Linked DNA regions of Caulobacter sp. FWC2. Each later gene encodes a partner of the first gene's protein in a complex. Links are inferred from orthologs where the notes say so. Each region holds a gene or a part of one and is shown on either strand. Other genes may lie near its edges.

Region 1 (5,664 bases):
ATTGCCGATGCAGGTGGTGCAGCCGTAGCCGACCAGGTTGAAGCCGAGAGCATCGAGGTGCTTGGTCAGGCCGGCCTTGGCCAGATAGTCGGTGACGACTTGCGAGCCGGGGGCCAGCGAGGTCTTCACCCACGGCTTGACCTTCAGGCCCTTGGCCACCGCGTTCTTGGCCACCAGGCCGGCGGCGATCAGGACCGAGGGGTTCGACGTGTTGGTGCACGAGGTGATGGCGGCGATGACCACGTCGCCGTGGCCGACGTCGAAGCTCTCACCCTCGACCGGCGCGCGCAGGTCGGGCTGGTCGCTCTTGCCGAACTCGCCGACCAGCGATTCATGGAACTTGTACGAGGCTTCCGACAGCAGGACGCGGTCTTGCGGACGCTTGGGACCGGCCAACGACGGGAGCACCGACGACAGGTCCAGCTCCAGCGTGTCGGTGAAGGTCGGCTCGGCCGTGCCCGGCTCCCACCACAGACCCTGTTCCTTGGCGTAGGCTTCGACCAGGGCGACGCGCTCGGCCGTGCGGCCGGTGCCCTTCAGATAGGCGATGGTCGAGGCCGAGATCGGGAAGAAGCCGCAGGTGGCGCCGTATTCCGGCGCCATGTTGGCGATGGTCGCCTGGTCTTCCAGGGTCAGGTTGGCCAGGGCGTCGCCGTAGAACTCGACGAACTTGCCGACCACGCCCTTCTTGCGCAGCATCTGGGTGACGGTCAGCACCAGGTCGGTCGCGGTCGCGCCTTCCGGCATGGCGCCGGTCAGCTTGAAGCCGATGACTTCCGGGATCAGCATCGGGATCGGCTGGCCCAGCATCGCGGCTTCAGCCTCGATGCCGCCTACGCCCCAGCCCAGCACGGCCAGGCCGTTGACCATGGTCGTGTGGCTGTCGGTGCCGACGACGGTGTCGGGATAGGCGACTTCATCGCCATCGACTTCGTTGGTCCACACGGTCTGGGCCAGGTATTCCAGGTTCACCTGGTGGCAGATGCCGGTGCCGGGCGGCACCACGCGGAAATTGTTGAACGCCGACGAACCCCAACGCAGGAAGCGATAGCGCTCGATGTTGCGCTCGTACTCGCGCTTGACGTTGTCGTCGTAAGCTTTGGGATTACCGAAGTTGTCGACCATGACCGAGTGGTCGATGACCAGGTCGACCGGGTTCAGCGGGTTGATCTTGGCCGGGTTGGCGCCCAGGGCGACCATGGCGTCGCGCATGGCGGCCAGGTCGACGACGGCGGGAACGCCGGTGAAGTCCTGCATCAGCACGCGGGCCGGGCGGAAGCTGATCTCGTGCTCGACCGAGCCCTTGTTCTGCAGCCAGGCGGCGACGGCCTTCAGGTCGTCTTCCGACACCGAAACGCTGTCTTCGTTGCGGAGCAGGTTCTCCAGCAGCACCTTCATCGACACCGGCAGCGACGAAGTTCCGGTCAGACCGGCTTCCTCAGCGGCGCGAAGGCTGTAATAGACGTAAGACTTGTTGCCGACCTTCAGTTCGCGGCGGGCTTTCAGGCTGTCAACAGACGCCATGCTCAAGGATCCTTCTCTGTCCACGGCCGTCCGAAAACCGCTCCCGGGATCACGCGCTGATCGAAGGGGACACACAGGTTCCGCCTCCGCGCCGCGTACCACCCAAAACGACTGGAGGGGGACGACCGCGCGCTTCTTAGCGCCACCTCCGCCGAACGTCCATGTCGCGCGCGGGGTCTTGGCATGTTGAGAGTTGTTCTCATTAAGGAACTGGCGATCGCGCGGGGCGAACGCACGCTGTTTTCCGGCATGAATCTGACCCTTGGCGCCGGCGAGGCGGCGGTGCTGGTGGGCCGCAACGGGGCGGGCAAGACCAGCCTGCTGCGGGCCGTGGCGGGCCTGCTGCGGCCGGTCGAGGGCGCCATCGCCTTCGAGGGCGAGGCCGGACCGATCGAGGCCGACGCCGCGCGCGCCGAACACCTGCACCTGCTGGGTCACCAGGACGGGCTCAAATCCAGCCGCACGGCCTGGGAGGAACTGCGCTTCCAGACCCTGTGGACCGGCGGGACCGAGGACAGCGCCCGCGCCGCGGCCAAGCGCTTTGACCTTAATCGCCTGCTCGACCTGGAAGTCCGCCGCCTGTCGGCCGGCCAGCGCCGCCGTCTGGCCCTGGCGCGGCTGGCGGCCAGTCCGCGCGCGCTGTGGCTGCTGGACGAACCCATGGCCCCGCTGGACGCCGGCCAGCGCGCGGCGTTCGGGTCGGTGATGGCTGAGCACCTGGCCGGCGGCGGCATGATCCTGGCCTCGGTTCACGATCCGCTGCCGATCCCGGCGCGTAGCGTGGAGGTCGGGGCATGAAGGCGTTCGGCGTCCTCCTGCGGCGGGAGCTGGCCCTGGCCTGGGGCAAGGGCGGCGGGCCGCTGCTGGCCCTGACCTTCTATGCCTGCGTCGTCGTGCTGCTGCCGATGGCCTCGGGCCGCGCGCCCGAGCGGTTGGCGGCGATCGCCCCCGGCATCGCCTGGCTGGCCCTGGCCCTGGCGGCGCTGTTGTCGCTGGAGCGCCTGTTCGAGCGCGACTACGAGGACGGGACCCTTGACCTGCTGGCGCTGGGCCCCGCCCCGCTGGAGGCCGTCGCGGTCGCCAAGTGCCTGGCCCAATGGCTGGCCACCGGCGCGCCGCTGGCCCTGGCCGCCCCTGTCGCGGCCCTGATGCTGGGCGCGGACCTCAAGGTCATGCCGCTGCTGGTGCTGTGCGCCCTGGCCGGGGGTCTCGCCTTCGCCTTCCTCGGCGGTCTCGGCGCGTCTCTCGCCCTGGGCAGCAAGCGCGGCGGCCTGCTGGTGGCGGTGATCGTCCTGCCGCTGTTCGCCCCGCCGGTGATCTTCGGGGCCGGGGCGCTGGACGGCTACTCGGCCGGCCTGCCGTGGACCGGCGGGCTGCTGCTGCTGCTGGCCTACTGCGTCGGCGCGATCGCCCTGTCGCCGCTGGCCATGGGCGCGGCTGGTAGGAACGCGCTGGATTAGAGACCTTACACCTCAACCGTCATCCCGCGCTTTATGCGCGGGACCCATGGTTCAGCTTCTACGTTAGAGCTTGAGCTTTCTCTGCACTTGCGGCGGACAAATGGGTCCCGCGAACAAGTCGCGGGATGACGAGAGATTTGAGTTTCACGCCGTCGGCGCGACCGTCGCCTGCACGTCGCCCAGGGCCGCCGCCTTCTCGCCCAGCACCACCGCCAGCGAGCCGCCGATGATCAGCAGGCCGCCGGCGAACAGGGCCACGGTCAGGTGGTCGCCGAACAGCAGCACGCCGCAGCACGCGCCGATCAGCGGCTCGATATTGATGAACACCCCGGCGCTGGCCGCACCGACGCGGGCCGCGCCGTACTGCCAGGCGGCGGTGGCCAGCAGGGTGGCCAGGACGCCCTGAGCCAGGATCGCGGCCCAGACGGGGGCGCTCAGGGTCAGTTTCGGCGGGCCGTGCATGACGAAGGCGATCGGGAGGACGGTCACGGCCGCGATGATGATCGACACCGCCGGAATGGCCATGGCGTTCGGGGCCTTGGGCGCGCGGCGCAGGGTCAGCAGCCAGGCCAGGAATAGGAACAGCGCCCCCAGCGACAGCGCCACGCCCCACGGCGAGCTGGCGCCGTCCGGCTTGCCCGCGATCAGGACCGCGCCCAGCGTCGCCGCCGCCACGCCCGCCCAAGACATCCGCGAGACCTTCTCGCCCAGCACCTTGGCGCTGACCGCGATCAGGGCCGGCATGGCGCCCACCAGCAGCGCCGCCACCGTGACGCTGACATGGGCCAGGCCCTCGAACTGGACCATGAAGGCCACGCCGTAGAGCACGCCCGCCAGCAACACGACCGGCGATTTGAACAGGGCGCGGACCTCGGGCGAGCGCAGGGCGAACGGCGCGGCGGCCAGGGCTGCGACCCCGAAGCGCAGCAGCACCATGTGGGCCGCGTCCATCTGCGTCAGGATCAGCTTGCCGGTGGGAAAGCCGAGACCCCAGCAGAGCCCCGCCAGCGCCAGGGCGACAAAAGCGATCGACTTCATGCAAGGACTCCGGGCCGGAAACACGGGCAGACCGGCGCTGACGCACGGCGGGACCGGCGTCCTCTAGATCATGGCGATCCCGGAACTGGCAGCTGACATAAAGCACGCCCGCTGGAGGGCAAGCGCGGAACCTTTTTCGGCGTTCGTCAAACATGGAACATTGTTCATGTTTTCGGACATTTTCGCGCCATATGGCGATGGCCAAGCTCTCGTCATCATACGACAGGGAGCTCACAACCATGCGTAAAACCCTTACCCGCCTGGCGCTCGCGGGCGCCGCCACCACCCTTCTGGCCGGCGCGGCCCTGGCCCAGGTTCCGCCGCCCCCGGCGCCGCCCGCCCCGCCGCCGCCGCCCGAGGCGCCCTTGCCGCCGCTTCCGCCACTGCCCCCGATGGAGATGATGATGGCCATGGGGCCGGACGCGATGTTCATGCACCAGGGCCGGCACGCCGATCCTGAAAAGCGCGCCCAGCGCCTGCGCGACATCCTGCAGCTGCGCGGCGACCAGGACGGCGCCCTGAAGGCCTATGTCGAAGCCACCACGCCCAAGATCGTCGTCGAGAAGCGCGAAGTCTCCAAGGGCGACAAGGACGGCGACAGAATGGAGCGCGCCGAACGCGCCCCGCCGACCACGCTGGAGCGCCTGGACCGCATGACCAAGGCCGCCGACGCCATGAAGAAGCGCGCCGAGGCCACCCGCGCCTTCTACACGGCCCTGACCCCGGCCCAGCAGAAGACCTTCGACATCCTGGGCATGGGCGAGGGTGAAGGCGACCAGCATGTCTTCGTCCGCCGCTTCGAGACCGGCGGCGGGCCGGCCGTGTTCAAAGGCGGCCAACGCAAGGTGATCATTGAGCGCAAGGTCGGCTGACCCCGACCGAGCACGAAGGCGCGGCGGGCCTGCAACCGTCGCGCCTTCTCCCCTTCAGTAGCGATACGACCATTGCCCGCGCTCTCGCCGCGCTCTAAGCAGCCGATATGGACGCGCGCCACACGTTCGACTTCCTGACCAATCCCGAGCGGTTCATGGCCTTCTCGCGGTGGGCCGCGCCGTGGCTCGGCGCGCTGTCGGCTCTCGCCGGGCTCGCCGGCCTGGTCATGACCTTCCTGGTCCCCGAGGACTATCAGCAGGGCGATACGGTGCGGATGATGTTCATCCACATCCCGGCCGCCTCCCTGGCCATCTTCATCTATGTCTGCCTGGGCGTGGCCAGCTTCCTGGCCTTGGTCTTCCGCCAGGCGCTCGCCGACCTCGCCGCCCAGGCCTGCGCCCCGATCGGCGCCGTCTATACCGCCCTGGCCCTGATCACCGGCTCGCTGTGGGGCAAGCCGATGTGGGGGACCTGGTGGGTGTGGGACGCGCGCCTGACCTCGGTGCTGGTGCTGCTGCTGTTCTATCTCGGCTACATGGCCCTGCGCGGGGCGCTCGAGGACGAACAGAAGGCCGCGCGCGCCGCCGCGATCCTGGCCCTGGTCGGCCTGATCAACCTGCCAATCGTCAAGTTCTCGGTCGAATGGTGGAACACCCTGCACCAGGGCTCGTCGACCTTCATGGCCAAGGACGGCGATGGCCTGCCGGCCATCTATGCCTGGCCGGCCGTGCTGATGGGCCTGGCCTATCTCGGCGCGTTCGGCGCCCTG
Region 2 (4,580 bases), 4.2 Mb from region 1 along the record:
ACCGGCGACGGCGGCGACTCGGGCCTGGCCGTGAAGTACCTGGACGTCGCCGCCGGCTTCATCGCCTACACCCGCGACGACAAGACCGCCGAGATCGTGCGTCGCCGGGCGGCGGCGGCGATCGCGGCTTAGCGGCTCAAGCCCCCAAACCCCGTTCTTCCCGGCGAAGGCCGGGACCCAGATCCATCCTGAGCGTCTTGGGTGTTCGCGCCTTTCGACGGCGTCCACCTCTCGATCGTTCGTGGGTTCGATCTGGGCCCCGGCCTTCGCCGGGGAGATCGGAGAGGGGATAGGACCCACTTAAGCGCTTTTTCCGCTAACGGCCGGGGCTGGAACACGCTACCACGCGGCCATGATCGCTTTCTGGATCGCTGCGGCGGGGCTGTCGGCCGCGACGGCGGGGCTGGTGCTGCGGGGCGCGGCGCGCGCCCGGCCCGTCGACGACGCCCAGGCCCGGCTTGAACCGCATCGCCGCCGTCTGGCCGAGGTCGAGCGCCTGGCCATCGACGGCCTGTTGGCGCAGACCGAACTCAAGGCCGCCCGCGCCGAGGCCGGGCGAGGCCTGCTGGCCGCCGCCGACCAGGCCGAGACCTGGGCGCGTGATGGCGCAACGCCTCGCAAGGCGGTGGTGATCGCCGTCGGCGCGGCCTGTGTCGCCGCTGTCGGCCTCTATGTCGCCGTGGGCAAGCCCGAGATGGCCGACCAGCCCTACGCCAAGCGCGTGGCGGAATGGAAAGCCGCCGATCCGTCCACGCTCGAGCCCGCCAAGATCGCCGCTGTGCTGGAAGGCGTCGCCGCCGAGCGGCCGACCGATCCCGAACCCCTGGCCTTCCTGGCCAAGGCCCGCGCCGCCGCCGGCGACCTGCCCGGCGCCGAGGCCGCTCTGCGCAAGGCCGTCCGCCTGGCGCCCAAGCGCGGGGACCTCTGGAGCCTGCTGGGCGAGACCTTCGTCATGGAGTCCAAGGGGCAGGTGGGCGCCGACGCCAAGCTGGCCTTCGGCGAGGCGCTGAGGGTCGCGCCGAACGACATTCGCGCTCGCTACTATCTGGGCCGCGGCAAGGTCGCCGACGGCGACGTGGCCGGCGGTGTCGCCGACTGGCGCGCCCTCGCAGCCAGCCTGCCGGCCAACGACCCGGGCCGCGCGGCGCTCGCCCAGGAGATCGCCCAGGTCGAAGCCTCGGGCCGCCTGCCCAGCGACCAGCAAGCCGCGAACGAGAACCCGCAGGTGCAGGGCATGATCGCCGGCATGGTCGAAGGCCTGGCCGCGCGCCTGGCCCAGTCTCCCGACGATCCTGACGGCTGGGTCCGCCTGGTCCGCGCCTATGCCGTGCTGGGCGAGAGCGCCAAGCGCGACGCGGCGCTGGCCTCGGCGACCGCCCGCTTCAAGGACCAGCCCAAGGTGCTGTCGGCCCTGCGCCAGGCCGCCGACACGCCTCCGCAGAAGATCACCACGCCATGAGTTTCTGGCCCAAATCCCGCAAGGCGCGTCGTCGCCTGACCATCCTGCTGGCCGTGGCGCCCGTGCTGGCCCTGGCCGTCGGCCTGGCGCTGTACGGCCTGCGCGACAACATCTCGCTGTTCTACACGCCGGCCCAGGCCCAGGAGGCGCACGTCGCGCCCGGTCGCAAGGTGCAGCTGGGCGGCCTCGTCCAGCACGGCAGCGTGGTCAAGCATCCCGGCGGCGATGTCGACTTCGTGGTCGCCGACCACAAGGCCACGGCCAAGGTGAGCTATCACGGCGACCTGCCCGATCTGTTCCGCGAAGGGCAGGGGATCGTCGCCGAGGGGACGTTCAATGAAAGCGGCGTCTTCGTCGCCAAGCAGGTGCTGGCCAAGCACGACGAGCGCTACATGCCTCGCGACGTCGCCAAGGCGCTGAAGAAGCAGGGCGAGTGGCGCGGCGAGGGCGCGCCGCCTCCGAACTATGGCGCTCCGAGCTACGGGAGCCAGAAGCCATGATGGCCCTCCGTGTTCCTTCTTCCCTTGCGGGAGAAGGTGGCCTGCGAAGCAGGTCGGATGAGGGGTTGAAAGCCCTATCTGGCAAGGCCTGCGCGACCCCTCATCCGTCGCTGCGCGACACCTTCTCCCGCAAGGGGAGAAGGGGATGATCGTCGAACTGGGCGCCTTCGCCCTGATCCTGTCGCTGATGCTGTCGGTCGCCCAGACCGGCCTCTCGGCCGTCGGCGGCGCGCGGCGTTCGCCGGTGCTGGCCGGGGCCGGACGCGGCGCGGCGGTGGCGACCTTCGTCGCCGTGGCCGTGGCCTTCGCGGCTTTGATCCACGCCTTCGTGGTCTCGGACTTCTCGGTGGCCAACGTGGCCGCCAACTCCCACACCGCCAAGCCGCTGCTCTACAAGGTGGCCGGCGCCTGGGGCAGCCACGAGGGCTCGATGCTGCTGTGGTGCCTGGTGCTGACCGGGTACGGCGCGGCCATGGCTTTCTTCGGCGACAGCCTGCCGCCGCGCCTGCGGGCCTACGCCATCGCCATCCAGGGCGCGCTGGGCGTGATGTTCCTGGCCTACACCGTCTTCGCCTCGAACCCGCTGGCCCGTCTGATCGAGGTCCCGGTCGAGGGGCGGTCGCTCAATCCGCTGCTGCAGGACTGGGCGTTGGCCGTGCACCCGCCGTTCCTCTACAGCGGCTATGTCGGTTTCTCGGTGGTCTATTCGCTGTCGCTGGCGGCGCTGATCGAGGGCCGGATCGACGCGGCCTGGGCCCGCTGGGTGCGGCCCTGGACCCTGGCGGCCTGGAGCCTGCTGACCGTCGGCATCACCCTGGGCGCCTTCTGGGCCTATTACGAGCTGGGCTGGGGCGGCTGGTGGTTCTGGGATCCGGTCGAGAACGCCAGCTTCATGCCGTGGCTGATCGGCGCGGCCCTGCTGCACTCGGCGATCGTCACCGAGAAGCGCGGCGCGCTGCCGGGCTGGACGGCGTTCCTGGCCCTGGCGGCCTTCACCTTCTCGATGCTGGGCGCTTTCCTGGTGCGCTCTGGCGTTCTGACCAGCGTTCACGCCTTCGCGGTCGACCCGACGCGCGGCGTGCTGCTGCTGATGATGATGGGCGTCGCGGCTGGCGCGGGCTTCCTGCTGTTCGGCCTGCGCGCCGGCAGCCTGAACCCCGGCGGCCAGTTCAGACCCGTCAGCCGTGAGAGCGCCATCGTGCTCAACAACATCCTGCTGTCGACGGCGACGGCGGTGGTGCTGCTGGGCACGCTTTATCCGCTGATCCGCGAGGCCATGGACGGCGAGGCTGTCTCGGTTGGCACGCCGTTCTTCAACCTGACCTTCGTGCCGCTGATGATCCTGGCGTTCTGCGTCCTGCCGGCCGGGCCGCTGCTGGCCTGGAAGCGCGGCGATGCGCGCGGCGTGGCCCGCAAGCTGTGGGTCGTGCTGGCCGCCGCCGCAGCGCTGGGCCTCGTGGCCTACGGCATCGTCCAGCCGCGCAAGGCCCTGGCCAGCGCCGGTCTAGCCCTGGGCTTCTGGTTGCTGGGCGGCGCGCTGCTGGAGATGGCCGAGCGCCTGAAGCTGTTCCGCGCGCCCGCCGCCGAGAGCATCCGTCGCGCCAAGGGCCAGCCGCGCGGGGCCTGGGGCACGACCCTGGCCCATGCCGGCCTGGGCGTCTTCGTGCTGGGGGCCTCGTTCGAGACCGCCTGGCGCGTCGAGGCCGCCCAGGCGCTGAGCCTCAATGAAAGCCACGCCCTGGGCGCCTACACCCTGACCCTGACCGATGTCGGCACGGTCGAGGGCCCGAACTACCTGGCCGAGCGCGGGATCGTGAAGGTGCTCAATAAGGCTGGCAATGAGATCTGCCATGCCGAGCCCGAGCGCCGTTTCTATCCGACCGGCTCCCAGACCACCTCGGAAGTCGCCATCTGCCCGCGCATGCTGGACGACATCTATGTCGTGCTGGGCGAACGCCGGGCGGGCGAGGGCGGCAAGCCGGCCTGGCTGGTGCGCGCCTATGTGAACCCGTGGGTGCGGCTGATCTTCCTGGGCCCGCTGATCATGGCTCTGGGCGGGGTGGTGTCGCTGTCCGACCGCCGCGTACGCCTGGGCGTCGGCCGCCGCGCCGGCGAGGTCGTGTCGTGAGCCGCGTCCGCGCTCTGCTGGTGGCCGTCGCCGCCGTCGCCCTGATGGGCAGTGCGTCGGAGCCCACCGAGCGTCTGCCCGATCCGGCGCAGGAAGCCCGCGCCCGCGACCTCTTCAAGGAAGTCCGCTGCCTGGTCTGCCAGAACGAGTCGATCGACGACTCCGAGGCTCAGCTGGCCGGCGACCTGCGACGTATTGTCCGCGAACAGGTCAAGGCTGGGCGCAGCGATGGCGAGATCCGCGCGTTTCTTGTGCAGCGTTACGGCGAGTTCGTGCTGCTGAAGCCGCGCTTTTCGGCCGGCAACGCCGCGCTGTGGCTGGCTCCGGTGGGGGTGCTGCTGATCGGCGGCGTCCTGATGGTCGGCTTGCTGCGGCGTCGCGAGACGGTCGAGACAGAGCTTTCGCGGGACGAAGAGGACCGCGTCGCTAAATTGCTGCAAGACGATTGACACGATTGCGCCGAAATGGAGCCGCAAGAAGCGAGTCCAATGAC

What was found. Proteins that work in one complex are often made in the same cells at the same time.
Region 2: the proteins of ccmB (region 1) and ccmE are in contact, whole or in part, in a solved structure (PDB 8CE8), measured with the Escherichia coli proteins. The link is inferred for Caulobacter sp. FWC2 from one-to-one orthologs.

The regions. Positions count from the first base shown.
Region 1 is NZ_PEBF01000001.1:5,213,849-5,219,512, reverse strand. Bases 1,177-4,151 are described here. They hold ccmB (heme exporter protein CcmB), read left to right. Parts: upstream 1,177-2,318; coding sequence 2,319-2,984; downstream 2,985-4,151. Other genes in these bases: CSW62_RS24625 (DMT family transporter), read right to left, coding at 3,129-4,022; ccmA (heme ABC exporter ATP-binding protein CcmA), read left to right, coding at 1,708-2,322; acnA (aconitate hydratase AcnA), read right to left, coding at 1,177-1,524. In the rest of the region: more of acnA, read right to left, coding at 1-1,176; CSW62_RS24620 (Spy/CpxP family protein refolding chaperone), read left to right, coding at 4,262-4,894; heme ABC transporter permease CcmC, read left to right, coding at 5,002-5,664. UniProt on the Escherichia coli protein: Required for the export of heme to the periplasm for the biogenesis of c-type cytochromes.
Region 2 is NZ_PEBF01000001.1:1,027,161-1,031,740, forward strand. Bases 214-3,207 are described here. They hold ccmE (cytochrome c maturation protein CcmE), read left to right. Parts: upstream 214-1,455; coding sequence 1,456-1,959; downstream 1,960-3,207. Other genes in these bases: ccmI (c-type cytochrome biogenesis protein CcmI), read left to right, coding at 353-1,459; CSW62_RS04895 (heme lyase CcmF/NrfE family subunit), read left to right, coding at 2,105-3,207. In the rest of the region: CSW62_RS04880 (hypothetical protein), read left to right, coding at 1-132; more of CSW62_RS04895, read left to right, coding at 3,208-4,087; CSW62_RS04900 (cytochrome c-type biogenesis protein), read left to right, coding at 4,084-4,536. UniProt on the Escherichia coli protein: Heme chaperone required for the biogenesis of c-type cytochromes. Transiently binds heme delivered by CcmC and transfers the heme to apo-cytochromes in a process facilitated by CcmF and CcmH.